Regions from separate parts of the Mesobacillus sp. AQ2 genome, predicted to be linked through region 4. Evidence: riboswitches for the same ligand, from Rfam matches in the RefSeq annotation. Region 4 holds a riboswitch; each other region holds the start of a gene.
The links. A riboswitch is a leader RNA that binds a small molecule or an ion and turns the genes downstream of it on or off. The one in region 4 is predicted to bind S-adenosylmethionine.

Region 1 (7,491 bases), 1.8 Mb from region 4:
TTTGATTTCGATGATGCAAGCCGGATTGATTTACTGGATACTAAAGAGAAAGAATAGCAAAAGCTGGCTGCTAAATTGATGCAGCCAGCTTTTGCCGTTTGAAACAGGGAAAAGGGCATCGCGGAATCGTAAATTGTCATTTTCAGAGACAGTAAAAAAAGCTGCCAATGGCAGCCTTTTCTATCGATTAAAAATCACGTGTGTTGTCAAAACGAGTGTTAGCCGGGTTGTCCGATGTTAGAGGTGCATCAACCGGGTTGGTCGTTCTTGTTCCATCCAAACCAGTGGTTGTTGTACCATCATTCAGGCCGACTCTGTTCTCTTCACGCTCGACGACTACAAGGATTTTGCCTTCTTTTACATAGCCTTCGTAACGTTCTGCTTCATCTTCCGGAATACCCATTCCGATTAATGCTCCGGCCAATCCGCCGGCACCTGCGCCTACTGCAGCACCAGTAAGTGTCGCAGCAATCGGGCCTGCAGCTACGATTGGGCCGATTCCAGGAATCGCTAGGGCTCCGATGCCTGCCAGTAATCCTGTAAGGCCGCCTAATATACCGCCTGTTGCCGCACCTGCAGCAAGACCTTCCTCAGTCTTTGTACCGGTTGCTTCGTTGACGTGATCAATCTCATCGTCGTTTTTACTAATAACAGAGATATCATCGGTATTGTACCCTTGCCTTTTCAGGTCCTCTACGGCCTGGATTGCGTCTTGCTCGTTATCATATACTCCAACAAGATGTTTTTCATGTTCAAACATATTAAAAGCCTCCTTTAGACGAGTAGTCCTTTTTAAAGATACCCGCATACAGGATGTGTAAACCTGATGTCGAAGGATTATTGACTGTGTGTATAGACGGATACGGTCTTGTTCAAGACCGAAGAAACTTGTGTCAGGTTCTCAGCCGTCAAGGTCAATTCCCTGACCGTCTCTCCCTGATTCTCAAACCCTGCTGCCATTTCGGCAATCCCGGCTGCATTTGTTTGTAAAATGACATTCGTTTCATTATTCATCGTCAACAATTTATCTGTCTGCTGATTCAAATCTGCAGTGTACTGGCTGATGGTGCCAATTTCCTTCTGGATGGACAGAATCCCATCCCGCATCTCATTATATTGCATTTCAACATTACCGAATAACTTGCTGCCCTTTTGTACTTCCATGCTTCCGCCAGACATGACATCCACCATCTGTTTAATGTCACTGCGGACAACCTCGATTGTATCCTGGATTTGCCGGGATGCATGCAGCGATTGCTCTGCCAATAATCGCACTTCACCGGCTACGACAGCAAAACCCTTCCCTTGTTCCCCTGCGCGTGCAGCTTCGATTGCCGCGTTTAATGCCAGCAGATTTGTTTGGTTGGCAATTCCAGAAATGATACTGACGATCTCTTCGATTTTATTCGTCTTTTCAGCCAGTGATTCAGCATCCCTGGCAGCCTGCCTCGTAATCTGATCCATCCGTCCCACCTGTGTGCTCGTTTCACTGATGAACGTCTGGCCTTGTTCACTTTTAACAGCATTGGTCGTGGACATTGTTTCAATCCGATTCGATAGTTCAGCAATCTCGCTGATTCTTTGCACCATATTATCAACAATATCACTCAGCACTGCCGAATGGCCCTGCTGCTGTTCAGCACCTGCAGAGACTTGAAGAATGGAAGCTTTTATTCTCTCGCTTTCATTTTCATGGACCTGTGAATTCTCGAATAGCTTTCTTGCAGAGTCGTGCAAAACCCGGGTATTGTCCTGGCATTGGGCTACGAGCAGCCTTAATTGACTGATCATCGCATCAAAATGGGAGGTCAGCTTCCCAATCTCGTCACTTGAATCACTTGCCAGTTCCACCGCCAGATCACCCTGAACAATTCTCTGTGTCGCTTGTGTGAGGCGATCGATGGGCTTGAATACCCTTTTGAATAAAATAATGATGAAAACAAGGCACCCTATTGAAATTAGTGAACCCGCAATGGCTGTCGAATACATACTCCTGGATACCAGTTCGGCTGGATCAGAGTCTACTTTGAATGAATTCAGCAAGTAAAAATTGTATAACGTCGAAATGGCATAAGCAAAGAATAACAAGCCAAAAAAAGCAAACACCTTTGTTTTCAACGAAAGGTCCCGCATACTATCCACTCCTGTAAAATCCCCAGCGCGAACACTGGGGATGAATGATCTTTCTATCATAATATCGGCATTTCCAGAAAATTTTCCATCCTATTCAACAGCTTTAGCCAGCGCAGCTTCAAATTGTGAAACGATATCCTCTCCGTGCTCAATTCCGACCGAAATCCTCACCAGACGATAAGTGATGCCAAGTTCTTCCTGCGCCTCAGGAGGGAGTGCGCGATGGGAGGTTTTCAGCGGATGGGAGACGGTGGTTTCGACGCCCGCAAGTGTCGGAACGATTTTTACCCAGCCAAGCGATTTGAAAAACTGGGCAGGATCCACATGCTCCGCCAGCTCAATTGATACGATAGCCCCAAATCCTTGTTCAGCTTCTGCGAATGGATAGTATACCTTTGCGATATTCTTATTTTCACGAAGACATTCGGCAAGCAATCTGGCATTCTCCGATTGTGCTTTCATTCTCAAGGCAAGCGTCTTCAAGCCTCTGCAGGTCAGCCACGCTTCAAATGGACTCAGATTCGCCCCAAGGTTGACGATTCTCGCGCGTGCTTCGGCAATCAGTTCTTTCCTGCCAACAATGACGCCTGAAGTGACATCGCTATGCCCGCCAATATATTTTGTCGCACTGTGGACAACCAGATCGGCACCGCCTTCATATGGACGCACATGGAGCGGAGTGGCAAACGTATTATCAACTAATACAACGAGTTTTTTAATCTTTGCCAGCTCGATGACTTCATCCAGCTTTTCAACGCGAAGCAGCGGATTCGTGATCGACTCTGTGTATAGAAGCTTTGTATTATGCTTGATGGCGTTTGTGACATTGCCCAAATCCGAGAACGGCACGAACGTTGTTTCAATCCCGAAGCGCTCAAGCTCTGCTTTTAGCATATGGAAGCTACCTCCATACACATCGTCCGCCGCAACAATATGGTCCCCACTCTTCACAACTGCCAGGACACCTGCCAAAATTGCAGCCAATCCAGATGAAGCCGCCACACCATCCTCTGCATGCTCAAGAGCCGCTACCGCTTGCCCGAGTTCATCCGTATTCGGATTGCCGACCCTGGAGTACAAATAATTGCCCTCACCCTGATAAAAACCCTCCAATTCATCAAGATCATTGAAGGTAAAAGCCGACGTCTGGTAAATCGGTGTTGCCTTGCTTTTAATACCCTGCTGCTTAGTATGTACAGAGTGAAGCACTTCCGTTTCAAATCTGTTGTTCGTCATTTCATCCACCTGCTTTTAAAAAATATAAAAACCTCTCCAAATAAGGAGAGGTTCCAATTGCTAAGCCTCTCTTATCTTCAGAAATCGTTCTTCAGGAATTAGCACCTTTCAATGAAAAAAGAAGGTTGCCGGGCTTCGCAGGGCCTGTCCCTCCGCCGCTCTGGATAAGAGTTATTGATTTAAAATAATTAATATTAGCAGAAGTATATCAATATCGCTGTAAATTCGTCAATGAACGATTTTCTAAAGATTTGTGAAGTCAATCTTCTGGATCACTGTCAAGCAAATCCCATGGTGTGATGACACCGATTGGCTTTCCGTGGCGGTCGCCTGTTTCCGTGATAATGACCGCCTGGAGCTTCTTGCCCCTCGTATGGTAACGCTCGAATAATTCCTCAATATGGTATAAAGATGCTTCCTCATCCACAAACGTCACGAAATAATTTTTCCCCTTGGTCAGCAATTCTTTCACCCGCACATCTTCAAAGTGAACGACACTGTCGGAAAAATGCTTCGCCATCCACTGGATGATCTCTGTTGAAGTCAGCAGTGCAACATATTTATCATCCTTGTCATAGACCGGGAATCTCGTAAAATCAAACTTGTTGATGACCTTAAGCACATCTTTTAGATAAGCATCCTCATAATAATAAAACACAGGACTGGTCGCGATTGATAATGCCGTCTGCGGCTTCTCGAACTCCTTCGCGATTTCCTCAATCCGCTCGACTACCTCGATATGCGGCTCGGCAATATAATAATCCGCATTCACCCGTTCATGGACAATCGCATTCCGCAGCTTGGCAAACTGATGCAGCTCACTTTTATACTTGCGGACCAATGAATGATTCTTATAGCCAGAGTACAGCAGCTCGACAAACGCATCGCTGTCCGTCCCCTTCACCATTTCCTTCAGCGCTTTATGGATCCGGTTAAAAGCCGTTTCAAACTTGCCGGATTGTTCTTTATGCTTTACCTCTTGATTTTCTGAAGACGCCTGAGAAGCAGAAGCTTTTTGCGATTTTTCATTGCCTGTGTTTTGGTTTTTTGCTTCGTCACTGCTTTGATTTGTTCCATTTGTGCTGTTCTGATTCATTGTTTTAGCGTTACTTTTTGTTTTTTTGCTGTTGTTTTGATCCGTTGTTTTACCGTTTTCTTGAGTTGCTGCTTTGCCGTTGTTCTGTTTTGTTGTTTTAGCGTTATCTTGGGTAGTTGCTTTGCCGTTGTTCTGTTTTGTTGTTTTAGTGTTATCTTGAGTCGTTATTTTGCTGTTTCTCTTTTTTGATGGTTTACCATTATTCTGATCGATTACTTTGCTTCTATCCTGCTTTGTTATTTTGCTGGAATCTTTTTTCGGCAGATCGTCAACGTTCTCTTCGGCACGCTTGAGGCGGTTATCGTCAACTGCCGGTCTTGGATTGGTTCGAAGATATGAATTGTTGCCGGTTTTCTTATTCTTGTTTCTATTGTGTTGATTTTTCCTTTTTTTCGACGTTGTCTGTTGCTTATTGGATCTATGTTTAACCTGAATTTCGTTAGCCAAAATGGTCCCTCCGTTGTTTCGAATCACTTCCCTACTCATTACCCCAAAACACGCATTTACTAATCATGGATATATAATGTAGAATTTCCAGATGACTTTTAAGTTTGATACAATAAGTATAGTACATACAATGCAATTAGAAAGTAGATTTTTATAGAAAAGGGTTTGATATTTAGTGGCAGCAACAAAGAAAAAAAGAGTCATAAAAGAGGTCACACAGCTTGTGACAATTACAATCGGGGCGATTATCGCTGCATTCGGGCTTGATATGTTCCTCGTCCCCAACGCCATCCTTGACGGAGGTGTCATCGGCCTTTCGATTATCGCAGCGGAATTGACCAACGTCTCGATGAGTATTTTCCTGATCCTGTTCAATCTGCCTTTCCTTTATATCGGATACAAGAGGATGGGTATGAAATTCACGCTTCGGACGCTGTACGGTGTCATTATTTTATCCGTAACGACAGCGTATTTCCATCACTTCGACCGGGTGACGGATGATTTATTTTTGGCCACCATCATCGGTGCCGTCATCCTCGGAACCGGCGTCGGCCTCGTCATCCGCGCTGGCGGGGCGCTTGACGGCACCGAAATCATCGCAATCCTTGTCAGCAAGAAGCGCACTGTGTCCGTTGGGCAGATCGTCATGATCATGAACTTGTTCATCTTCCTTTTGGCCGCCTTGCTCGTGTTCAGTTGGGAAACAGCCATGTACTCGATCATCACCTATTTTATCGCCTTTAAGATGATTGACGTCGTCGTTGAGGGTATGGAAGAGTTAAAATCGGTCACAATCATTTCCGATGTCCCGGAAGAAATCGCCGAAGCCCTTCTGAAGCAATTAGGACGCGGCATGACCTATATCCAGGGCCAGGGCGTTTTTTCAAGCGAACCAAAGAAAATCATCTATACGATCGTCAGCCGGATTGAATTGTCCACCCTGCGCTCGGTGGTTGATGATATCGATCCGAACGCGCTCGTCGCAATCGAGAATGTAGCCGACGTATCGGGGAGTAATTTTGATAAGGGCAGCGGGCATTAAAAAATGCAGACTTGGTCGAATAATCCATGAATGTGGTCGAATAAATTAAAAATCCGCCAAATTATTTTAAAATGTGGTCGAATTAACTCCAAAAGTGGTCGAATTATTTATTTTTTCGCCAATAAAATTTCTAAAAGAGCTCAATCCTGATATAAAAAATGCCCCTGAGAGGAAATTGCAGGGGCATTTTACTGTTAATCAATCGGATTATTGAATTTTTTCTCTTTCTGGCCGGTTGTAAACTCGACTAGCTCTTCTGGTGTGTTATTGCCTTTTTTCTTATTGTTGTTACGCTGGGCGTTTCCGTTGCCTAGCTTTTGCTTACCCATGCTTCTTCGCTCCTTTTAATGGATTCAAGGTGTAGTATGGATTTTTTCGCTGGCGTTTATTCCAAGTTCGGGTGCACGGCGGACCCTGGTTGCCTGTTCGTAGGCATAGGCAAGCTTGATCAGCAGCGGCTCGCTGAAGGCTGTGCCCGTGAAAGTAATTCCCACCGGTTCTCCTTCTTCCGTGTAATCAGTTGGTACCGTAACCGACGGATAGCCCGCCTTAGAGCCGATCGTCGAGCCGTCCATAGGGAAAAGCACCACATCTGCTCCGTATTCCTTCAGGGCATAGTCAATTCCCTGTTCCCTGGCCATATACAGATTGTACTCGAGTTCTTCGAGGTACTCTGCCTCCGTTAAAGTACCGCTTGTGGCTTCTGATTCCAGCAGCACTTCCTGGCCGTACTTCAACGTTTTCTCACCATGCTCATAATTAAAGGCAATGACATCCGCGAGCGTCTTGATTGGGATATTCAGTCCCTTTAAATAAGCATTCAGATCAGCCTTGAATTCATAGCTTAAAACATTGTGTCCCCACTTCGCTTTTGCTGCTGGGATTGCAGCTTCAATAACCTCAGCGCCAAGTTCCTCCAATTTTTCAAGCGCTTTTTGAAAAATTTGTTCCTGTTCCTTAGTCCATTTACCAATATACTCTTCCCTGGCAACTGCAATCTTTGTGCCTTTTAATGCTTTTTTATCGAAAAGAGAGTCATGGTTGAATTCAACTAAACTTACCATTGTTGCCTGGTCTTGCGGATCCTGCCCGGCAATCGCTTCTAAAAGATACACTGCATCCTTGACGGTTCTCGCCATCGGCCCTGCCGTGTCCTGGGTGTGGGCAATCGGGATGATGCCGCTGCGGCTGACCAGTCCGACTGTTGGCTTGATGCCAACCAGGGAATTCTGTGAGGAGGGGTTTAAAATCGAGCCATCCGTTTCCGTACCAACCGCAGCCGCCGCCAGATTCGCTGCAATCGACGCTCCAGATCCTGCGCTTGAGCCACCGACCTCGAACTTGCCGGGGCCATAAGGATTCAGTACCTGCCCCCCGCGTGAACTGTAGCCGCCTTTCATGCCATTTGCCATGAAATTGGCCCACTCGGTCATATTTGTTTTTCCGAGGATGACTGCGCCGGCTTCCCTGAGCTTGGATGCAACAAACGAATCCTTCAAGGCGATGGAATCCTTCAAGGCCAGCGACCCGGCGCTTG
Region 2 (7,491 bases), 2.3 Mb from region 4:
TCCGGCATGGCGAAGCTTGGATTGAAGCCAGAAGGCCTGGAAGAAGAAAATTTCAGGAAGCTTTTCCTTAGCCTTGGATTATCCGAAGCCCTGATTGATGACAAGATTGAAGAACTGATGCGAAAAGGAAGGCTGGATGGAAGGATTACCATCCCATATGAAGATGGCAGGTTGAAGCATTTTGAATACACGGTCAAACGGCATCTGGTCGACACCCTGAATTTGATTATCTTCAGGAATATCACTGAAAAAGTCGAAATGGAAGCACAGCTCCGAAAATCCGACACTTTGAATATATTAGGGGAGCTGGCAGCTGGGATAGCTCATGAAATCCGGAATCCAATGACTGCGCTCAAAGGATTCATCCAGCTTCTTGAGAACAGCTCGGGTGATAAGTATTCCCTTTATTTCCAGGTGATCAAATCAGAACTCCAGAGGATAGACTCGATCATAAATGAGTTCCTCATCCTTGCCAAGCCGCAGGCCATTAAGTATGTCAAAGAAGATATTTCGAAAATAATGAAGGAGACCGTTGACCTTCTGACAGCACAGGCAGTCCTCCATGACGTTCAATTCAGGACGATTTATGACGACAGTTTACCCAATCTCTTTTGTGAACCGAATCAGTTGAAAAAAGTATTTATCAATATCATAAAAAATGCCATTGAAGTCATGCCAAAAGGCGGATTCGTATATATTGAAATCAGCAAGGCACCAGGGAACAAGATACATATTTCAATCAAGGATGAGGGAGAGGGAATCCCTGCTGATAAAATTGAGAAGCTTGGGGAACCATTTTACACAACAAAAGAAAGAGGAACTGGCCTGGGACTAATGGTTAGTTTCAAAATTATTGAAGAACATGGAGGAACGATTGAAGTAGAAAGCGAACTGGGACACGGAACTACTTTCCATCTGTATTTGCCAATCACTGAAGGAACGCCTGATTGAATGATAATCAGGCGTTTTTTTGATCTTGTTGAGCGACAGTCTCTCAGAATTTTATCAAGATAGGGCTTCGCCAGTTTTGGAAGAAAATCACTCTGTTTAAACCATAATGAGCAATGTGAAATAAGTGAAAATGAAAAGAGCTTTTCAAATAACGGAAGATGCTATATATTAGATGTATACCTAATTAGATGATCATGAAATAATGGAGGGATTATCATTCAGCTGGATAGAATTGTCGCTTTTCATAAAGCAATGGGCGACCCTACAAGGATAAGAATTGTTGCGCTGCTGGCCCGCGGGCCGCTTCATGGCCAGGCGATCGCTGGCAAATTAGGCCTCACGCCGCCCACAATCACACATCATATAAAAAAACTGCGTGATGTCAATGTCATCATTGAGCGCCGGGATAAGAACACAATCTATTTCCATTTGAACGAGTCGGTCATCAAGCAGCAGACCAAGTCGCTTGGCAAGTTAATCATGAAAAAGGAAGAGGAGGTGGAAGCATTGCTCGATCAGAATATCGAAAGGCAGAAGGTCATTGAGAATTTCATGACAAAAGACGGTAAATTAAAAAATATTCCGGCCCAGCGGAAGAAAAGGCTGATGATTTTTGAATACATGATCCGTGGTTTAAAAGCGGGTAAAAAATACCCGGAAAAAGAGTTGAACGAATATATTAAAAAGTTTTACGAGGACTATGCTACAATCAGGCGTGAATTCATCATCAATCACTATATGTATCGCGAAAATGGGATTTACGAACTGAATCCGGAAGAGATGTGGGCACAACCAGAGTGATGGTTCTATTATCTCATTCAAAAAAACCGCCACAGGGCTTTTCCCAGGCGGTTTTTTTGCTGGATATATGCATTAATACAGTTCAGGCCGCCTGTCTGCAAAAATAGGGATTTTGCTCCTCGCCTCTTTAACCTGATCAAGATCGATTTCTGCGAACAGGATCTCCTCGCCTTCCCCGCCTTCAGCGATCACGTCACCCCAGGGACCGATGATCATTGAATGGCCCGCAAATGTATTGTTAGGATCCGCTCCGGCGCGGTTGCAGGCAATGACAAAACATTGGTTTTCAATGGCACGGGCAATAAGCAAAGCGCGCCAGTGTTCAAGCCGCTGGATAGGCCATTCTGCGACAATGAAGAGTGCTTCAACATCTTGAAGGGCATGGGCACGCACCCATTCCGGGAAGCGGATGTCATAGCAAATCAGCCCGGCGAAACTATGTCCGTCCAAAGAGAACAAGCCTTTTTCTTTCCCAGCAGCGAGGTATAAGTGCTCATCCATAAGCTGGAACAGGTGAAGCTTACTGTATTTTCCGGCAAAATTACCATTCTTGTTATAAATGAGCATTGTATTTTCAATGCCAGCTTCTGTTTTGTTGGCAACGGAACCGCCAATAAAATGGGTTTGGTGCTTCACAGCTGCTTCATGGAAAAAAACTCTGGCCTTCTGTGCTTCTTCTTCGGCTGTGCCATCCAAATTGGCCAGATCGTATCCGGTTGTCCATAGTTCAGGAAGGACCATGATATCTGGATTATGAGAACTTGCCCGGTCAATCATAAGGGATGCAGCAGCGTAGTTTTTTTCAGGGTTTCCGAATGCTATATCCATCTGCAAGCATGCAATCTTGAATTTCATATAAAGTCACCGCCATAGTTTCTGAAAATTATATCTTTACAAGTTACTATTTACGTTATATCATTTGTGACTAGAATTTCAAATTAAAAAATTTAAAATTAATAAATAATTAAGCAGGTGAGAGAATGGAGTTCGAACAATCTGAGTTATTGAAAAGCCTGCCCAGACAATTTTTTGCTTCGCTCGTGCAAAAGGTGGGCACATATACCGAAAAAGGGGCTGATGTCATCAATCTCGGACAGGGGAATCCTGACCAGCCTACCCCGGAACATATTGTGGACACATTAAAAACAGCTGCCGAAAATCCTCTGAACCATAAGTATTCACCATTCCGTGGATTTCGGTATTTAAAAGAAGCGGCAGCTGAGTTTTATAAAAGGGAATATGGCGTCGATCTTGATCCTGAAGAGGAAATTGCCATCTTGTTTGGCGGCAAGGCTGGACTGGTCGAAATTCCTCAATGCTTGTTGAACCCTGGAGACTCGATCCTTGTTCCAGATCCTGGCTATCCTGACTACTGGTCAGGAGTCGAGCTGGCAAGGGCAGAAATGATAAAAATGCCGCTGAGAGAAGAAAATGGCTTCCTTCCTGACTACACCGAGTTAGGCTCCGAAGAACTCGCCCAGGCGAAATTGATGTTCTTGAATTATCCTAATAATCCCACTGGAGCGATTGCGGATCAAGCATTCTTTGACCAGACAATCGATCTTGCACAAAAACATAATATATGTGTTGTCCACGATTTTGCTTATGGGGCGGTTGGCTTTGACGGAAAACGCCCATATAGCTTTCTGCAGTCAAAGGGTTCCAAGGATATAGGCATCGAGATTTATACTTTATCGAAGACGTATAATATGGCCGGATGGCGAGTGGGTTTTGCAGCTGGCAACAAGAGTGTGATTGCTGCAATTAATTTACTCCAGGACCATATGTACGTCAGTTTGTTTGGTGCGATCCAGGAGGCTGCTGCCGAAGCGTTGCTTGGATCACAGGAATGTGTAGCAGAATTGAATGACTTGTATGAATCAAGAAGAAACATACTCATTGACGGTTTGACAGGTATTGGCTGGAAGGTCACTGCACCCAAAGGGTCTTTTTTTGCCTGGCTTAAGATACCCGAAGGATTCACCTCATCCGTTGATTTTGCTGACTTTCTTCTGGAAAAAGCCCATATTGCCGTTGCACCTGGAATTGGGTTTGGCGAGTATGGTGAAGGCTATGTTCGGGTAGGCTTGCTCACTTCTGAAAAGAGATTGAAGGAAGCAGTCAGCAGAATCGAAAGCTTAGGAATTTTCAAAAAAGATATTGACAATGATTTGTGAACCTGACATAATCCTAATTAATAAATTCACTTTAACCAATTAAATAACTTAATTAAATTATTTTCTTATCAAGAGCAGGCGGAGGGACGAGCCCGATGAAGCCCGGCAACCGATCCAGCATAATGCTGGGCACGGTGCTAATTCTTGCAGCGAAAGCTGAAAGATAAGAAGAGTTTAGTGAACGTCCTAACCTCTTCTTTGTGAAGAGGTTTTTTTAATGCTTTTTACAATTTGATTGGCTCCAGTGCCCAGCCCTCGAGACGCTTGGCTAGCTGCGGCTCCTAACTCCTCGAGACGTTTCGGTCCTGCCAATGAAGTCAAAGAACGACTTCACTGTCAGGCCCTCCAACGCTTGTCGGAGTTGGGCAGTCGCCTTCGCTTTTCGAATTATCTAGTGTCGCCTCCTGGAAACTCCGAAACTTCAACTCCGCCGGCAGAAGCAAAAAGCGCTTCTTTATCGGAGTCTCCAGTTTCTGCGTTTCTGGGCAGTCAGCTATACTTTTCGATTTCGATACTGGGCAATGAATTCAAAGAACGGCTTCACTGCCTGGCCCTCCAGCGCTTGTCGGAGCTGGATAAGGCGCTATCGATTTTCTAACTGAAAGGAATTGATTTTCATGAGTGAAATTACAGCAACTTACATAGTCCATGACGCTAAGCATAACCCAGAGAAAAAAGCAGAGGGAATAGCACTTGGTTTGACAGTAGGATCCTGGACAGATTTGCCGGAATTGGACCAAAAACAATTAAAAAAGCATAAGGGAAGAGTGGTTTCGGTCGAAGGCAGTGGCCTGGACGCAAATTCTGATACCGTGGCGACCATTAAGATCGCTTATCCGGCTATCAATTTTTCTCCAGACTTGCCGGCAATTCTTACAACGGTTTTTGGCAAGCTATCGCTCGACGGAAAAATAAAGCTGGTCGATCTCGAATTCGGAGATCAATTGAAAAAAACTTTTCCAGGTCCCCGATTCGGGATTGAAGGAATCCGCAATAAGCTGGGTGTTTATGACAGGCCATTGCTGATGAGTATCTTCAAAGGAGTGATCGGCCGCGACCTTCCATTCCTGTTAAAACAATTGAAAGAACAAAGTCTTGGCGGAGTCGACCTGATCAAGGATGACGAAATCTTGTTTGAAAATGAGCTTGCTCCTTTTGAAAAACGAATCATGTCAGGAAAACAGGTCCTTGAAGAAGTCTATCAAACTACCGGTCACAGAACGCTTTATGCTGCCAATCTGACGGGCAGAACGACCCAGCTGAAAGACAAGGCGAGAAAAGCAGCTGAGTTGGGAGCGGACGCATTGCTGTTCAATGTTTTTGCCTACGGACTTGATGTACTGCAGGAGCTAAGGGAAGATGATGAGATTGGCATTCCGATCATGGCGCATCCCGCGGTAAGCGGTGCGTTTACAGCAGCGGATGAATATGGTTTTTCCCATTCTTTGCTGCTCGGGAAGCTTCTACGCTATGCTGGTGCAGATTTCTCCCTGTTTCCATCTCCTTATGGCAGTGTCGCCCTTGAAAAACAGCAGGCTCTTTCGATCGCTGAGGCATTGACTGCCGAGGACCAATTCAAGAGAACATTCCCTGTCCCATCCGCTGGTATCCATCCGGGAATGGTTCCCCTTCTTATCGAGGATTTCGGACTGGATTCGATCATCAATGCTGGCGGCGGTGTTCATGGACATCCCGGGGGAGCACAGGGAGGCGGAAAAGCTTTCAGGCAGGCGATCGACACAGTGCTTAAAGGTAAAACGCTCGAGGAAGGTGCTCATGAATTCAATGAGTTGAGGGCAGCAATCGAACTTTGGGGTTTGGCTAAGGCGGTGGCAAAATGAGCCACCCAGTCATTTTCTGTGACTTTGATGGTACAGTGACCGAAAAGGATAACATTATAGCCATCATGAACCGGTTTGCTCCAGATGGGTGGGAAGAACTGAAGGAAGGAGTGCTGAATCGTACGATTTCCATCAGGGAAGGAGTCGGGAAAATGTTCTCCCTCCTTCCAGTCAGCCTGAAGGAGGAAATAATAGAGTTTGCCTTGAAAAATGCGAGAATTCGTCCCGGGTTCCAGGATTTCCTTGATTTTGCGAGAGAGGAGGGGATTCCTGTCTATATTGTCAGCGGCGGGATTGACTTTTTCATTGAACCGATCATCAAATCATTCGGGCCGATTGAAGGCATTTTTTGCAATGGCTCAGATTTCTCAGGTGAATCAATAAAAATTGAATGGCCAAACAGCTGTGATGATCAATGTTCAAATGATTGCGGTTGTTGCAAGCCAACCATCATGAGGAATCTGGATCAGGACGGAATCTATAAAATCGTCATCGGTGATTCCGTGACCGACCTCGAAGCAGCCAAACAGGCAGATTATGTGTTTGCGAGAGATTATTTAAAAGATAAATGCGAAGAATGGAAGATTCCATATACACCTTTTGAGACATTCCATGATTGTATTGAAGCTCTTAAAATTCAGACAGGGGTGAGAGGATGAGCATTTTAGAATCAAAATGGGAAGAGCTGGCTGATGTGAAAGCCGAATTAGCAGAGCGGGATTGGTTCATGGGAACAAGCGGGAACCTGGCGATTAAAGTGGAGAGCGACCCGGTGCAATTCCTTGTGACAGCAAGCGGGAAAGATAAGCGGAAGCGGACGGATGAGGACTTCTTACTTGTTGACCAATATGGTCGGCCGGCAGAGGAAACACACTTAAAGCCTTCTGCTGAAACCCTCCTTCATGTGGAGGTCTATAAGAAGACCAATGCAGGCTGCAGCCTGCATGTCCATACCATTGACAATAATGTGATTTCCGAGGTGTATGGTGACAGGGGGGAGGTTCAATTCAAAGGACAAGAATTGATTAAGGCATTTGATCTTTGGGAGGAAGATGCTGTTCTCAAAATTCCCATTATTCCAAATTATGCTCATATCCCAACGCTTGCTAAGGCATTTTCCGAACACGTAAAAGGGGATACTGGAGCCGTTCTGATTCGCAATCATGGTGTTACCGTCTGGGGCAGAAGTGCCTTCGAAGCCAAGAAAATCCTCGAAGCGACGGAGTTTTTGTTCCGTTATCAATTGAGACTGCTCGAGCATAAACCATTCCAGCTGTTCAAAGTAGTTTAAATGAATTATTAAAATTATTTACAAAGCGACTTAAATAAAGGAGAGATTCAGATGGCATACATTGTTAAGCAGAACACACAGGAAAGAATCATTGAGGAACAACAGGTAGAAGCATTCCTGAATTCACAGGAAGTCATTTATGAAAAATGGGAGATCAATAAGCTGCCAGCTAGCCTTCAGGAAAAATTCCTGTTATCTGATGAAGAAAAGCAGCAGATCCTTGATGTATTCAAGGCTGAAATCGATGATATTTCAGCGCGTCGCGGTTATAAAGCACAGGATGTCATTTCGCTGTCAGATCATACACCAAATCTTGACCAGCTGCTTGCGAATTTCAAGCAGGAGCACCACCATACAGATGATGAAGTAAGGTTCATTGTCAGCGGGCATGGTGTATTCGTTATACAGGGAAAAGACGGTGAATTCTTTG
Region 3 (7,491 bases), 190 kb from region 4:
GATAATGTTCTTTGCCCACTCGTTCATTTCATTCTTAAGCCAGTGTCTGATTGGCACCGGGAAGCCGAGTTTCTTGCGGGTAAGCACGTGGTCAGGGACCACTCCTTCTGCCGCTTTTCGCAAAATATACTTCGTTGTATTATTCGCTGTCTTCAGGCTTGTCGGAATCTTTGAAGCTGTTTCAAAAACAACCTTATCCAGGAATGGTACGCGAAGCTCCAAAGAATGAGCCATCGTCATCTTATCTGCTTTCAATAAAATATCGCCGCGCATCCATGTGTGGATGTCGATGTATTGCATTGTATCAACCGGATCATAGCCTCTGCTTTCACGATATAAAGGCTTCGTGACATCCCTGTAATCGTACTGGCCGTTATAAACATGCAGCAGTTCGCTCTTCTCTTTTTCCGTGAACATCTTCGCGTTTCCGATATAACGCTCCTCCATTGGAGTCACGCCGCGCTCGATGAAGCTCTTGCCTCTCATACCCTCTGGCATCATTTTGGAAATGCCCTTAAGCATCGCCTTCCCTACTCCGGGAATTTTATTGAATACCTCGAGGTCTTGCGGTTCGCGGTAAATATTATAGCCCCCGAACAATTCATCGGCACCTTCACCGGAAAGGACTACCGTTACATGCTTCCTTGCCTCACGGGCAACGAAATACAAAGGTATGGCTGCCGGATCAGCAAGCGGGTCATCCATATGCCACATGATTTTAGGAAGTTCATCCATGTATTCCTGCGGGCTGATCACATAGCTGATATTTTCAACACCGAGTCGATCAGCCGTTTCCTTGGCGACGTCAATCTCGCTGAAGCCATTCTGTTCAAATCCGACAGAGAATGTTTTGATTCCAGGATGGTATTGCTTCGCAATCGACGCAATGATAGAAGAATCAATCCCGCCGGAAAGGAAAGAACCAACCGGCACATCACTGCGCATGTGGATTTTCACCGATTCGAACAGGACATCCCTGATCTCCTTCGTGAATTCATCCTCAGATTTTTGGATTGGCGAGAAGCTCGCTTTCCAATAACGCTTGATTTCCATAGGTGAACCGATTTTCTTTGTAAAATAATGCCCTGGCTCAAGCTTGTAGATGCCTTCAGACATTGTATTAGGTTCTGGGACAAATTGATAAGTTAAATAGTGCTGCAGTGCCTTATAATCAATCACATCATTCTGCAGCGCAAGCAAAATGCTTTTCTTTTCAGAACCGAAGAATGTGCGATTTTCATCTTCAAAATAGAAGAATGGCTTGATGCCGAAATGGTCACGTGCACCGTAAAGGACTTGTTCCTGCTTATCCCAGATGACAAATGCGAACATTCCGCGCAGCTTGTCTACAGCCTGCTCCTTAAGGTGGCTGTATAGGGCAATGATGACTTCAGTATCAGAGTGCGTTTCGAAAGTCAGTCCTTCTTCAATCAACTCTTCACGAAGTTCGAGATAGTTGTAGATTTCCCCGTTAAAAATGATCCAATAGCGTTCATTTTCATAAGTCAATGGCTGATGGCCAGCCTCAAGGTCGATGATGCTCAGACGGCGGAAGCCGAACTGGATATGCTCATCATAGAAATACCCATCATCATCAGGCCCGCGGTGGGTGATGATGTCATTCATATTTTTGAACAGCTGCTTATCATCGCTGCTGAATTCCTGTGCATTTTCATGTACACAACCGATAAAGCCACACATTATGTACTTCACCTTCTCCATTTCAGAAAAAATTTATTGTGATTTTCCAGTAATTTTACTTCCAAAAAACATACCATCTAATACTACCATTAAACGCAAAATTTTTGCAGTAAAATCTGAGGGAAATTTAAGGTAATACTTTATTTTACACCTTTTGGACCAGGTGCAAACCTTGAAAATATCTGGCGCTCCCTAATTAGACGGCAAATAATAAAGGGAGTTACATATTTCTATGCAACTCCCGTTGTTCCTTTTTATTTACCTTGAGCCTGAGTGCGGAGTGCCTCTGCCTTGTCTGTACGCTCCCATGGAAGGTCAACGTCAGAACGGCCGAAGTGTCCGTATGCAGCTGTCTGCTTGTAGATTGGCTTGCGCAGGTCAAGCATGTTGATGATTCCAGCTGGACGAAGGTCGAAGTTGTTTTCAACAACATCGATCAATACATCTTCGCTTACCTTGCCTGTTCCGAACGTATCGATTGAGATAGATACCGGACGGGCAACACCGATTGCGTAAGCAAGCTGAACTTCAACTTTTTCAGCAAGGCCTGCAGCGACGATGTTTTTCGCAACATAACGCGCAGCGTATGCAGCTGAACGGTCAACTTTTGTAGGATCCTTACCAGAGAATGCGCCTCCGCCGTGGCGAGCGTATCCGCCGTAAGTATCAACGATGATTTTGCGGCCAGTAAGACCTGCGTCACCCTGTGGTCCGCCGATTACGAAACGGCCAGTTGGGTTGATGAAGTATTTTGTGTTTTCATCGATCAGCTCTGCCGGTACGACAGGGTTGATGACATGTTCTTTAAGATTGCGCTGGATTTGCTCAAGCGAAACTTCAGGATGGTGCTGTGTTGAGATAACGATTGTGTCGATGCGGACTGGCTTGTCATTCTCATCGTATTCTACCGTTACCTGAGTTTTTCCGTCCGGACGAAGATATGGAAGGATTTCTTCCTTGCGCACTTCAGTCAGGCGGCGGGAAATTTTGTGCGCCAATGAAATCGGAAGCGGCATAAGCTCTTTCGTTTCATTACATGCAAAACCGAACATCAAGCCCTGGTCGCCAGCTCCGATTGCTTCGATTTCTGCATCGGACATTTGTCCTTCACGTGCTTCAAGAGCCTGGTCAACACCCATCGCGATGTCTGCAGACTGCTCGTCAATGGAAGTTAACACTGCGCAAGTTTCAGCGTCAAAGCCGTACTTCGCGCGAGTATAGCCAATTTCCTTGACAGTTTCACGTACGATTTTAGGAATATCTACGTATGTAGATGTTGTGATTTCGCCTGCAACTAGTACAAGGCCAGTTGTAACTGATGTTTCAGCAGCAACACGTGCGTTAGCATCTTTAGCAAGGATCGCATCCAAAATCGCGTCAGAAATCTGGTCGCAAATTTTATCCGGATGGCCTTCTGTTACTGATTCAGAAGTGAACAAACGGCGTTTGTTTGACATCTGAGTTCCTCCCTCATGTATAAAAATTGATCGAGGCTGTCCCAATACAAACCTCGGTTTGATACGGTACTCATTCCCTATGTAGTATGAAATAAACGCTGAGTTTTTATTAGAAAAATTTGTTTAAGATTCATGGTGAATTTCTTTTTTTCCTAATTTTCACCCACGGGAGCAATGACACCAAAGAAGGCAGTCCAGTTGCATTTCTATGCATCGGACAGAAAAAAGCAATATAAAAAACCTCTCCAATTGTGAGGAAAGGTTTTAGCTTTAACCGCGCCTTTCGCTCTTATCGTTCAAGGGCAATTCCCTTGCGTCAGGTTAGCACCTTTGCCCGGAAAAGATCAGCTGATTCTTAGGCTGTTTTTCTCGTTTGCAGGTTGCTGGGTTTCATTGGGCCTGTCCCTCCACCAGCTCGGGATAAGAGAGTATCCGTTCAAATCAAAATCATAACGAACCTGTCTGGCCATGTCAATCATTTTCTCGACAAAAATGTCGATTGTTGTTGAAACCATTTCTTTAAAATAGGCTCTGTTAAAGCCCAATGTTGTTTTTACACCTGTTGATTGTAGTGGAAGGCGCGTAGGCTCCTCCGAAAATGCTAGCGCATTTTCATCGTGCGTGGGCAGGTTCAGGGAAGTTTCTCAATGTCCTGCGGGCGCAGCTGGTTAGGTGAGACCCCGCAGGAGCAAAGCGACGAGGAGGCTCAGCGCCAGCCAAGAAGAATTTGGTCTTTGAAAAAGCTGGCACTTGAGCTTTTTCATAATTCTTCCCCCGCGGAAAGCGAAGCGCCTGGAACAAAAATCAACAGTCTTGTTTAACAGAGCCTTAAAATAAAAAGTTGTCAAACCAACCCATATTACTTGACTATATAAAGAAAGAATTATATAACGCAAGTTAGGTACAAGGTAATTTTTTCATCATTAGTATAGATTAATTGAAGCAATGTGTTATACTATTACCGAGATGTAAACACTTACAAATTATCATTCTTTCAAGAAAAGTGGAAGCGCCTTGACCTGCCGCGGCAAGCATTGGAGGCTGACCAGCGAAGTCGTTTTTTGTCTTCATTGGGCAGACCAAAATCGAAAAGTATAGCCGTCTGCCTAGAAACGCAGAAACTGGAGACTCCGGCAATGAAGCGTTTTTTGCTTCGGCGGGCGGAGTTGAAGTTTCGGAATTTCTAGGAGGCGACACTAGCCAAGCGACTCGAGCGGTCAGGCGCTGGAACTGGATTCTCGAAAGTTGATATACGTATTTTGAATCTATAAAAAAGGAAGGTATCCTCCGATGAACGTTGTAGGAATATCAAATGAACTTTCAGCATTATTAAAAGGAAGCAATGTACAGGTACAGCTATCTGTGCCCCAGCTTGTCGAAAAGGTCCTGAACCGCAACGAAGGGCTTTTGACATCAACTGGAGCAGTAAGAGCGACTACTGGTAAATATACTGGCCGTTCACCTAAAGATAAATTCATTGTCGAAGAAGAATCCGTGAAAGACAAAATTGACTGGGGCTCGGTCAATCAGCCGATCTCCGTGGAATCCTTCACGAAGCTATATAATAAGGTATTGAAGTTCCTTAAAGATAAAGAGGAAGTTTTCGTATTCAAGGGATTCGCCGGCGCGGATAAGAAATACCGCCTGCCAATCCAGGTCATCAATGAATATGCATGGCACAACCTGTTTGCCCATCAATTGTTCATCCGTCCGACTGAGGAAGAGCTTCCTGAGCATGAATCCGAGTTTACGGTCATTTCGGCTCCTACTTTCAAAGCAGATCCAGAGGTTGATGGAACAAACTCAGAAACATTCATCATTGTTTCCTTCGAACAGCGCGTCGTCTTGATCGGCGGAACGGAATATGCGGGCGAAATGAAGAAATCGATTTTCTCCGTGATGAACTATATACTTCCGGAAAATGGAATCCTTTCGATGCACTGCTCAGCGAATGTAGGCCGCGAAGGGGATGTAGCATTGTTCTTCGGACTATCTGGCACAGGCAAAACAACTTTATCTGCTGATAATAATCGCCGTTTGATCGGTGACGATGAGCATGGCTGGTCACCTAATGGTGTGTTCAACATCGAAGGCGGCTGCTATGCGAAATGCATCAACTTGTCCAAGGAAAAAGAACCGCAAATCTTTGATGCAATCCGCTTTGGATCTGTTCTTGAGAACGTCGTAGTCGATGACGAAACACGCGTGGCCGATTATGATGACGGCAGCCTGACAGAAAACACTCGTGCAGCCTATCCGATCCAGGCTATCGAAAACATCGTGGACCCAAGCATAGCGGGGCATCCAAACGCGATCGTATTCCTGACAGCTGACGCTTTCGGAGTCTTGCCTCCAATCGCCAGGCTGACAAAGGAACAAGCAATGTATCACTTCCTGAGCGGATACACTTCGAAGCTTGCTGGAACAGAACGCGGCATCACTTCACCACAGGCAACATTCTCAACATGCTTCGGTTCTCCATTCCTTCCGCTTGCTGCCACAAGGTACGCGGAAATGCTTGGTGAAAAAATCGATGAGCACAACGCAAAGGTATTCCTCGTGAATACAGGATGGACAGGCGGAGAGTATGGAACCGGCAGCCGCATGAAGCTGGCGTACACTCGCGCGATGGTCCAGGCAGCACTTGAAGGCGAACTGAACAACGTCGAAACCGCCAAAGACGAAATCTTTGGCCTCGATATCCCGCTGCACGTACCAGGTGTACCTGACGATGTCCTCCAGCCAGTCAAAACATGGAGTGACAAGGAAGCCTACTACGCAAAAGCAAACGAACTCGCAGACCAGTTCCGTGACAACTTCAAAAAGTTCACAAACGTACCGTCTGAAATCGAAGAAAAAGGCGGACCAACCGTTAAATAAGAATTTGAGTGAGGCCATCTCTGGAAAAGAGATGGCCTTTGATTTTATTATTTTGTTATTCATAAATGGATTCTTATATTGAGCAAAGCCACAATCCCGTTCCCTTGTAGGACAGGGCACCAATAAAGCCCTTTGCTGACCTAAATTCCCGTTCCATCCGAAAACAGGGCACCAATAAAACTCATTGGTGACCTAAAATCCCATTTCATCCGAAAACAGGGCACCAATAGAACCTATTGGTGCCCTAATATCCCGTCTCCTCAGAAAACAGGGCACCAATAAAGATGCACTTTGCATACTTGATTGTTTTTCTAACAGTTAGCACCAGCCCTTTTCAAAAAAAAACAGAGCACAGTATGTGCCCTGCTCAGTTTGTAGAGTTCAAGGAAACTAATTGATACGTAATGGTTGTTTCATTTTCTGTCCACTCGACCTTTGAAATGACTCCTGTTCCAGTCAGGTCGCCTTCGATCGTCTTTTTGACTTCTACTGGAATGTCAATTGGATAAAGCCTGTAGCCTTCCTTTTTCAAAGAGAAGAAGTTGTCTTCGAGCCTTTTTTCGCGGCCTTTTGTCACGATCATTGTATTCAACTCTAATGGCATCCCCATCATTTTTCGCTCCTATTCGCAAGTAACTTCAAATTCATTTTATCATTGTTGCGGCTGTGATTTCATCCAATTCGTTAAATCGCTGACCACTTTCCGGTTCATCACCGGTGGAAAATAGTGCGTATATTCATCAAAGTACCAGCTTTCGACCGGCATGTCCAACTCTTTTAACCGTTTCTCGATCCGATAGGAGTGTTCAACCGAGACATTGCGGTCATTTCGGCCGTGGATCAGCAGCACGGGTGCTTTAAGGTTTTCGATTTCGTATAAAGGCGTCCTGAATTTATATCGGTTCGGCACCTTTTTCGGCGATCCGCCAATTACCCTTTTCATCATCCTTCGCAAGTCTTTTCTTTCCACATAGGTTAAAAACATATCGGTCACGCCGCCCCAGGTGACAACTGAGGCTGTCTCCGGAAATTGAATGGCCGTCAGCAAAGCCATCAAACCTCCGCGGGAAAACCCAAAGACATGAACCCTTTCAACCCCTGGCAGTGATTGAAGCAGCCTAAAGCCGGCATAGGCATCGTCACGGTCATTCCCGCCAAAATCTTCATCCCCTTCACCACCCTGGTTGCCGCGGTAAAAAGGAGCAAAAACCGTAAAGCCTTCGGAAGCGAATTGGGCAATCCGGGCTGGCCTCACCTTCCCGACATTTTTGATTCCGCCACGAAGGTAAAGGAACCCTTCTGCCCCGCTTCCTTCAGCCGGTCTTGCCAGCAGCCCTTTGACACGCAGCCCGCCTGCAAAATAAGTGACCATTTCAAGTTGGACTTTGGGGTTGGGAGAAGGAAACTTATATGCTGATATGATTTGACCGTCATTGTCCACCTTCATCACTCC
Region 4 (7,491 bases):
CCGATTCCTATTGCAAGCGCAATCGCGCCCATAAGCGAAGCCGAAGGAAAGCCTGCAGCTGCAGCTCCGAAAGCCACTCCGACCGCGAGACCTTCGGGGATGTTGTGCAAGGTAATGGCCAAGACCATCAAAGTACTTCGTCTTTTCTTTTCGGGATGGATTCCCTCAGCTTTTTCCATTGATAAATTAGGATGTAAATGGGGCATCAATTTATCTACGACCATTAAGAACAACCCGCCTAAAAGAAAACCAGTCGCAGCAGGCATCCAGCTCGGCAGGCTTCCTCCCTCACCCATCTCAATCGCAGGAGCAAGTAGTGACCAGAAACTTGCAGCAATCATAACTCCTGCCGCGAGACCCATCATACTATCCAAAAACTTTTGGTTTGGATTTTTCGTTGTAAATACTAAAGCAGCGCCCAAAGCAGTCATTCCCCAGGTAAACAAAGTCCCAATCAGCGCCTGGACAACCGGATGGAAACCCATGAAAAAATCAAGCATCTTTTTTCCTCCTAAGACTTGCTCTGTAATCTAATGTAACTCATTTTAATGTATTATATGGATTATGAAGTGGTGAATATATCTTGTTCAGCATAAATCAGACGGCTAAGTTTGTTTTTTCAAGATTACTACATTCAATACGTAATTCCAATCCTATTTATTTTTATCTGAAGGCACTGAGCCAGATGAATGGATTTTCACGAAAAAAAGGGATACGCTAATAAAATAGTTCATACATGGAAGGGAATTAAATCATGATTGCAAAAACAGAAGAAGATTTTAACGGGTTAAAAGAAATTGGCATGATTGTCGGCATGATACGGGAGGAATTGGTGCAAAAGACAGTACCCGGAATAACCACAAAGGAACTCGACGAACTGGCAGGCGCCATGTTTGAAGAGAATGGAGCGATTTCTGCTCCGAAAGGCGAATACAATTTCCCAGGGTACACTTGCATCAGTGTGAATGAAGAAGTAGCCCACGGGATTCCAGGGAGCCGAGTCATTAAAGAAGGTGATATCGTTAATATCGATGTTTCCGGATCAAAAAATGGTTATTTTGCCGATACAGGAATCTCCTTTGTCGTTGGCCAAGGTGATCCGATTTTAACGAAGATATGCGAAACAGCTGTTGAGGCTTTTGAAGCAGGCTTGAAAAAGGCGAAACCCGGATCGAAGAAAAGCGGACTGGGCAAGGCGGTTATGGCGACTGCGCGGAAAAACGGACTTAATGTAATTAAAAACCTTACAGGACATGGAATCGGGCGGACCATCCATGAAGCTCCCGATCACATCTACAACTATAATGAGCCATGGGATGACGAGCTATTGAAAGAAGGAATGGTCATCGCTTTTGAGCCATTCATCTCCACTGGTGAGGAAGAAGTTTTCCAATACGAACATGATGAGTGGACTTATGTCACGGAAAGCAGCTTTGTTGCACAATGTGAACATACAATCATCCTCACTAAAAATGGACCTATCGTTATTACCAGATAAAATTCCACTTGAACCCCTTGCCGATGCAGGGGTTTTTGTATTTTTATCGGCTCTCTGCCATTTAATACTAAATTCCTATTTTTCGTGTTTCTAAAAAAATTCCCACAAAATGATTGACACATTATCTGTGACGCAGTAAAGTAATAAACAAGATTTACAACTCAATATTCGTTACTTCTTATCAAGAGAGGTTGAGGGACTGGCCCTATGACACCTCGGCAGCGGACTCCTATGGATGACTGTGCCAAATCCAGCAAGCGTGAGCTTGACAGATAAGAAGAGGCCGACTTTTTAATTCATGTCCTCTTCTTTCTGAAGGGGACTTTTTATTTTCCAATAATCCCCATCTACAAATTAATATCGAGACTTTCTTATCAAGAGAGGCGGAGGGACTGGCCCTATGAAGCCTCGGCAGCGGACTCACATTGAGGACTGTGCCAAATCCAGCAAGCAATAGCTTGGGAGATAAGAAGAGATCTTGTCCTGCATTCGTTGCGGCATGCCTCTTCCTGTTTCCTGGAAGAGGTTTTTTTATTATCTACAAAGGAGGAAGACTGTTGATTACATTTGAACAAGTGGAGAAAGTTTATGAAAGCCGCGGGAAAAAGGTACCGGCACTTAATGGAATTGATCTGGAAATCAAAGAAGGAGAGATATTTGGGGTCATTGGTTTTAGCGGAGCAGGAAAAAGTTCACTGATCCGCTGTGTGAATCTGTTGGAACGCCCGACATCCGGCCGGGTGATTGTCGATGGCTGCGACATGACTTCCCTTTCACTTAAAGAAGTCCGTGAGGTTAAAAGGAATATCGGGATGGTGTTCCAGCATTTCAATCTTTTGAACTCCAAGACCGTATTTGAAAATGTCGCAATGCCGCTTGTCCTCGGTAAGGTTCCGAAGGCGAAAATCAAAGAGCGGGTTTATCAGCTCCTCGACTTTGTAGGTCTCGCTGATAAGGCGGACAATTATCCGGACCAGCTTTCAGGCGGACAAAAACAGCGAATCGGCATTGCCCGTGCGCTGGCAACCCAGCCAAAGATCCTGCTTTGTGATGAAGCAACTTCGGCCCTGGATCCGCAGACTACAAGTTCGATTCTTCAGCTTTTGAAAAAAATCAACAAGGAGTACAACATCACGATATTAATCATTACCCACGAAATGTCTGTCATCAGGGAAATCTGTGACCGGGTGGCGGTCATCGAGGAAGGTAAAATCATTGAGGAAGGCTCAGTATTTGAAGTTTTTTCAGCTCCCAAAACAGTAACAGCCAGAAATTTTGTCAGCACCATCATGAATGACAATATTCCAGATTCCGTCCGCAGAATCATCAAAGGACATTCGGGGCTTCAAAAGGTATTTAGGATCAACTTCGTCGGTGAGTCAGCAGGCGAGCCGCTGCTGTCACAGCTGTCAAAGAATTTTGATATCCATGTCAATGTTCTGTTTGGAAATATCACCGAGCTTCAGGGAATTCCATTCGGCAACCTGATTGTCGAGTTCCAGGGAAGTGATAAAGAAATTTTAAGGGCTCTTAATTTTATCAATCAGCAAAAAGTCAACATAAAGGAAGTGACCGCACATGCTAGTTAATTCAGAACAAATCATCCAGGCATTAATTGAAACACTGCAAATGGTCGCGTTCTCCCTGCTGTTTTCGGCAGTCCTTGGAGTTCCCCTTGGAATTGCGCTTGTCGTGACGAGAAAAGGCCATTTGCTAGAAAATGCACCTGTCTTCAATGTACTTAACAGTGTCATCAACGTATTCCGATCAGTGCCATTCATCATCCTGCTGGTCGCAATCATTCCGCTGACCCGGCTGATTGTCGGCACATCAATTGGTACGGCCGCTGCCGTCGTCCCGCTTGTCTTTTATGCAGGACCGTATATTGCAAGATTGGTAGAGAATTCTTTGTTGGAAGTGGATCCAGGAGTTATCGAAGCCGCTGAATCAATGGGTGCCACTCCATGGCAGATTGTATTCAAATTCATTCTTCCAGAAGCTATGAGTTCACTCATTCTTGCTTTCACGATTGCAACGGTCGGATTGATCGGTGCATCGGCAATGGCCGGAGCAATCGGAGGAGGCGGCTTGGGCGACCTCGCGATTACATACGGATACCAGCGGTTTGATACCCAGACAATGTTCATCACCGTTGGTATTTTGATAGTCATGGTACAGGGGCTCCAATCCCTTGGAAATATTTCAGCTAAAAAAATCAGAAGAAGATAACAGGAGGAATCAAAAATGAAAAAACTTTTACTAGCATTGATCGTACTTAGTCTGGCATTAATCAGCACAGCATGCTCGAGCTCCTCATCATCAGCGAAAGGCGGAGAGACTGTCAAAGTAAAGCTTGGCGTCAGCGGAACAGATCACCGTGTATGGGATTTTGTCGCCAAAAAGGCAGAAAAAGAAGGAATTGACGTCGAAATCGTCACTTTCTCGGACTATGTCCAGCCGAACCTTGCGCTTGCAGAAGGCGAATTGGATGCAAACTCATTCCAGACCGTTTCTTATTTTGACGCTTTCATCAAAGAACATAATCTTGACCTTGTTCCAATCGCAACCACAATGATTGCTCCAATGGGTATTTACTCTGAAAAATATAAAGAAGTGAAAGACATTCCTGAAGGCGGGAAGATTGCTCTTGCAAATGAAGCGACAAATATGGGAAGAGGACTTCTTTTACTCCAGGAAGCTGGGCTCATCAAGCTTGAGGAAGGCTTCGACGGAATTGGCGCCCTCGATAAAATCGTTGAAAATCCAAAGAATCTTGAACTTGTGCCGCTGGTTGCCGGCCAGACACCAAGGGTATTGCCGGATGTAGCCGCATCGATCATCAACAACGGAATCGCGGTTGATGCAGGACTAACACCAAAGAAGGATGCCATCTTCCTTGAAAGTGCCACTGCCACTCCATATATCAATATCATTGCTGTCCGCGAAGAAGATAAGGACAATGAAGCTTTGAAAAAATTAGCTGAACTTTACCAGGAGGATGACACAAAAGAATTCATCGAAAAAGAATACAAAGGAAACACCCTCCCTACCTTTGTGCCGCTCAGTGAGATTGGATGGTAAGAAGAAATCTCATTTAATGCGTCCGTCATTCTTGAAGTCACCGATTTTCGGGCCCAGCTTTTACTGTTCTGCGACCGTAATTGTGAATGCCAGTGCTTTTCGGGCGCAGCTTTGGTCGTTCTGCGACCAAGATTGCTGAAGCCATCACTTTTCGGGCGCAGCTTTGGTCGTTCTGCGACCAAGATTGCGGAAGCCATCGCTTTTCGGGCGCAGCTTTGACTGTTCTGCGACCATGATTGCTGAAGCCATCGCTTTTCGGGCGCAGCTTTGGTCGTTCTGCGACCAAGATTGCGGAAGCCATCACTTTTCGGGCGCAGCTTTGGTTGTTCTGCTACCGTAATTGCGGAAGCCACCGATTTTCGGGCACACCTTCGATTGTTCTGCGACCCTAATTGCGGAAGCCATCACTTTTCGGGCGCAGCTCTGGTCGTTCTGCGACCAAGATTACGGAAGCCGTCACTTTTCGGACGCAGCTTTGACTGGTTCTGTGACCATGATTGCTGAAGCCATCACTTTTCGGGCGCAGCTTTGGTCGTTCTGCGACCAAGTTTGCGGAAGCCATCGCTTTTCGGGCGCAGCTTTGACTGTTCTGCGACTGTAATTGCAGATGCCTTCGCTTTTCAGGCGCAGCTTTGACTGTTCTGCGACCGTAATTCCAGAAGCCTTCGCTTTTCGGGCGCAGCTTTGAATATTCTGCGATCATGATTGCGGAAGCCATCGCTTTTCGGGAAAGACCAGCAGGCTTGGGACTGAAGTTAATAGCTTTCAAAAGGGGATGCCCCTGTTACTCACTATTTTTATGAAAGTTTAAAGGAGGAATCAGGATGTCAACATCAGTAAAGTCACTTAAAGATATCATTACAGAAAACGTGGAACTGAACCAATATCTTTACTTAACGACCAGCCATGAAATTCACGCACGCCCGGAAATCGGCAATGAGGAGTTTTTCGCTTCCGCACGGCTTATCAATATTTTAGAAGATGAAGGTTTTGAAGTTGAAAAGGCGGTAGCAGGACACGAAACCTCCTTTGTTGCTCGCAAAAGGTCTGAAAAACCGGGACCATCCATCGCCTTTTTGGCAGAGTATGATGCCCTGCCTGGGATTGGCCATGCCTGCGGACATAATATCATAGGCACAACCAGTGTCGCCGCAGCGATCGCGCTAAGCAAAGTATTGGATGAAACTGGCGGTGAAGCAGTCGTTTTTGGAACGCCTGCCGAAGAAGGCGGACCAAATGGGAGCGCGAAAGGAAGCTTTGTAAAGCATGGCCTTGTTGAGGGAATCGATGCGGCTTTGATGCTGCACCCTTCAGGACAGACCAGATTGACATCAACCTCGCTTGCTGTGGATCCTCTCGACTTTGAATTTATCGGAAAGCCCGCCCATGCAGCGGCTTCTCCTCATGAAGGTATAAACGCTCTGGATGCTGTGATCCAGCTGTTCAACGGAATCAATGCATTGAGACAGCAGCTGACGGATGATGTTCGGATTCACGGCATCATCACCCATGGAGGGGATGCACCGAACATCATTCCTGAATATGCCAAAGCCAGATTCTTCCTCCGCGCAGCCACCCGAAGCCGATTGAATGATGTCACCCAGCGCGTAAAGGCTGTTGCAGAAGGTGCAGCCCTTGCAACTGGTGCAAAGCTGAATGTTATCGCCTTCCAAAATAAAGTCGATAATTTGCTATTGAATGATCGGTATAATGAAGTCTTTAAAAATGTGATTCAAGACCTTGGGGAGAACGTTGCAGCCAATGAAAGGGAGGGAATTGGCTCTACCGATGCAGGTAATATCAGCCAGGTCGTTCCAACCATTCACCCTTATATCAAGATAGGCCCTGATAATCTCGTGGCCCACACTGTTCCCTTCAGGGAAGCTGCAGCTTCACCAGAGGGAGACGAAGCCTTGCTAAAGGGAGCAAAAGCTCTTGCTCTGACAGCTTTACAATTATTTACAGACCAGGAACTATTGACAGATATCAAAGCTGAGTTCGAGCTGAGGAAAGCAGCGGAAAACAAACAATAACCTGTTTCCTTATACTTGCCCACTATTGAAAGAAGACCTTTGCCCTTGCGCAAGGGTCTTATGGTATGTTTTAAGTTACCAGCCTGATCGATACCTATCAAAAGGAACAGAAGCACTGTTCTCTTGCTTTGGCGACGCTGATTAAGAAATCAATCGCCTCCATTTCTTCTCTTGTCAAATGTCGTCCCAGCTCTGGATTTTTCAATATTGCTTTTGCTTGTTCGATCGTCATCAGATTCTCTCGTGAAATCAAAACTCCCTCTATCGGATGCAATCTGAACCGCCGTTAGCAAAACTCCTGAAGAAGTCCTTGCCGCGAATTGCTTTCCTTTAATTCTAAAAATACTAAAAATTCCATTGACTTGTGAACTGTAAGTATATATAGTAATGTGTATTATTCTTCTTTTGGGTACAACGGAACACTCTATTGTGATAGATTGAACAATTCATTTCTCTCTATCTATTTCCTTCCCTTCTTCAATAGAAATACCTCCCTGCCAACTGAAGAAACCATGATTCACTACATCAAGAAGAGGAGGCAATTTAATTGCAGCAAAAAATCTCGTTTTCAACCTATGCACTCATTGGAACCATGCTATTCGGCATGTACTTTGGCGCAGGGAATTTAATTTTCCCGATTCAATTAGGCCAGCTTGCAGGCACAAACTTCTGGCCTGCGTTAATCGGTTTCCTGGTCACAGCCATAGGCCTTCCCTTTTTAGGTATATTGGCGATCGGACTTTCCGGCAGCACCGGATTGCGTGATTTGGCCAGCAGAGTGCACCCTGTTTTCGGCATTGCCTTTGCAACAGTTCTATACTTAACCATTGGACCATTTTTTGCGATTCCACGAACAGCCACTGTTCCATTCGTTGTTGG

Region 1: it holds a riboswitch for S-adenosylmethionine, as region 4 does, so the genes downstream of both, QNH36_RS04675 (trans-sulfuration enzyme family protein) here and QNH36_RS19770 (methionine ABC transporter ATP-binding protein) in region 4, are expected to answer to the same signal.
Region 2: it holds a riboswitch for S-adenosylmethionine, as region 4 does, so the genes downstream of both, mtnW (2,3-diketo-5-methylthiopentyl-1-phosphate enolase) here and QNH36_RS19770 (methionine ABC transporter ATP-binding protein) in region 4, are expected to answer to the same signal.
Region 3: it holds a riboswitch for S-adenosylmethionine, as region 4 does, so the genes downstream of both, metK (methionine adenosyltransferase) here and QNH36_RS19770 (methionine ABC transporter ATP-binding protein) in region 4, are expected to answer to the same signal.

The regions. Positions count from the first base shown of each region.
Region 1 is NZ_CP126080.1:943,226-950,716, reverse strand. Features, by position in the region: gene QNH36_RS04690 (hypothetical protein) at 1-57, shown strand, start outside; gene QNH36_RS04685 (YflT domain-containing protein) at 188-760, opposite strand; gene QNH36_RS04680 (methyl-accepting chemotaxis protein) at 838-2,133, opposite strand; gene QNH36_RS04675 (trans-sulfuration enzyme family protein) at 2,224-3,369, opposite strand; SAM riboswitch class I at 3,438-3,540, opposite strand; gene QNH36_RS04670 (CBS domain-containing protein) at 3,629-4,912, opposite strand; gene QNH36_RS04665 (YitT family protein) at 5,088-5,954, shown strand; gene QNH36_RS04660 (hypothetical protein) at 6,149-6,283, opposite strand; gene QNH36_RS04655 (amidase family protein) at 6,308-7,491, opposite strand, start outside.
Region 2 is NZ_CP126080.1:1,606,363-1,613,853, forward strand. Features, by position in the region: gene QNH36_RS07905 (PAS domain-containing sensor histidine kinase) at 1-951, shown strand, start outside; gene QNH36_RS07910 (DUF2087 domain-containing protein) at 1,168-1,752, shown strand; gene QNH36_RS07915 (carbon-nitrogen family hydrolase) at 1,825-2,607, opposite strand; gene QNH36_RS07920 (pyridoxal phosphate-dependent aminotransferase) at 2,733-3,929, shown strand; SAM riboswitch class I at 3,992-4,099, shown strand; gene mtnW (2,3-diketo-5-methylthiopentyl-1-phosphate enolase) at 4,547-5,770, shown strand; gene QNH36_RS07930 (2-hydroxy-3-keto-5-methylthiopentenyl-1-phosphate phosphatase) at 5,767-6,429, shown strand; gene QNH36_RS07935 (methylthioribulose 1-phosphate dehydratase) at 6,426-7,061, shown strand; gene QNH36_RS07940 (1,2-dihydroxy-3-keto-5-methylthiopentene dioxygenase) at 7,113-7,491, shown strand, end outside.
Region 3 is NZ_CP126080.1:3,741,102-3,748,592, forward strand. Features, by position in the region: gene asnB (asparagine synthase (glutamine-hydrolyzing)) at 1-1,701, opposite strand, end outside; gene metK (methionine adenosyltransferase) at 1,956-3,158, opposite strand; SAM riboswitch class I at 3,445-3,585, opposite strand; gene pckA (phosphoenolpyruvate carboxykinase (ATP)) at 4,449-6,038, shown strand; gene QNH36_RS18830 (DUF2584 domain-containing protein) at 6,406-6,648, opposite strand; gene QNH36_RS18835 (alpha/beta hydrolase family protein) at 6,691-7,479, opposite strand.
Region 4 is NZ_CP126080.1:3,930,765-3,938,255, forward strand. Features, by position in the region: gene QNH36_RS19760 (ZIP family metal transporter) at 1-500, opposite strand, end outside; gene map (type I methionyl aminopeptidase) at 755-1,498, shown strand; SAM riboswitch class I at 1,674-1,777, shown strand; SAM riboswitch class I at 1,867-1,970, shown strand; gene QNH36_RS19770 (methionine ABC transporter ATP-binding protein) at 2,056-3,087, shown strand; gene QNH36_RS19775 (methionine ABC transporter permease) at 3,077-3,727, shown strand; gene QNH36_RS19780 (MetQ/NlpA family ABC transporter substrate-binding protein) at 3,743-4,579, shown strand; gene QNH36_RS19785 (hypothetical protein) at 4,968-5,348, opposite strand; gene QNH36_RS19790 (M20 family metallopeptidase) at 5,404-6,612, shown strand; gene QNH36_RS19795 (hypothetical protein) at 6,710-6,844, opposite strand; gene brnQ (branched-chain amino acid transport system II carrier protein) at 7,160-7,491, shown strand, end outside.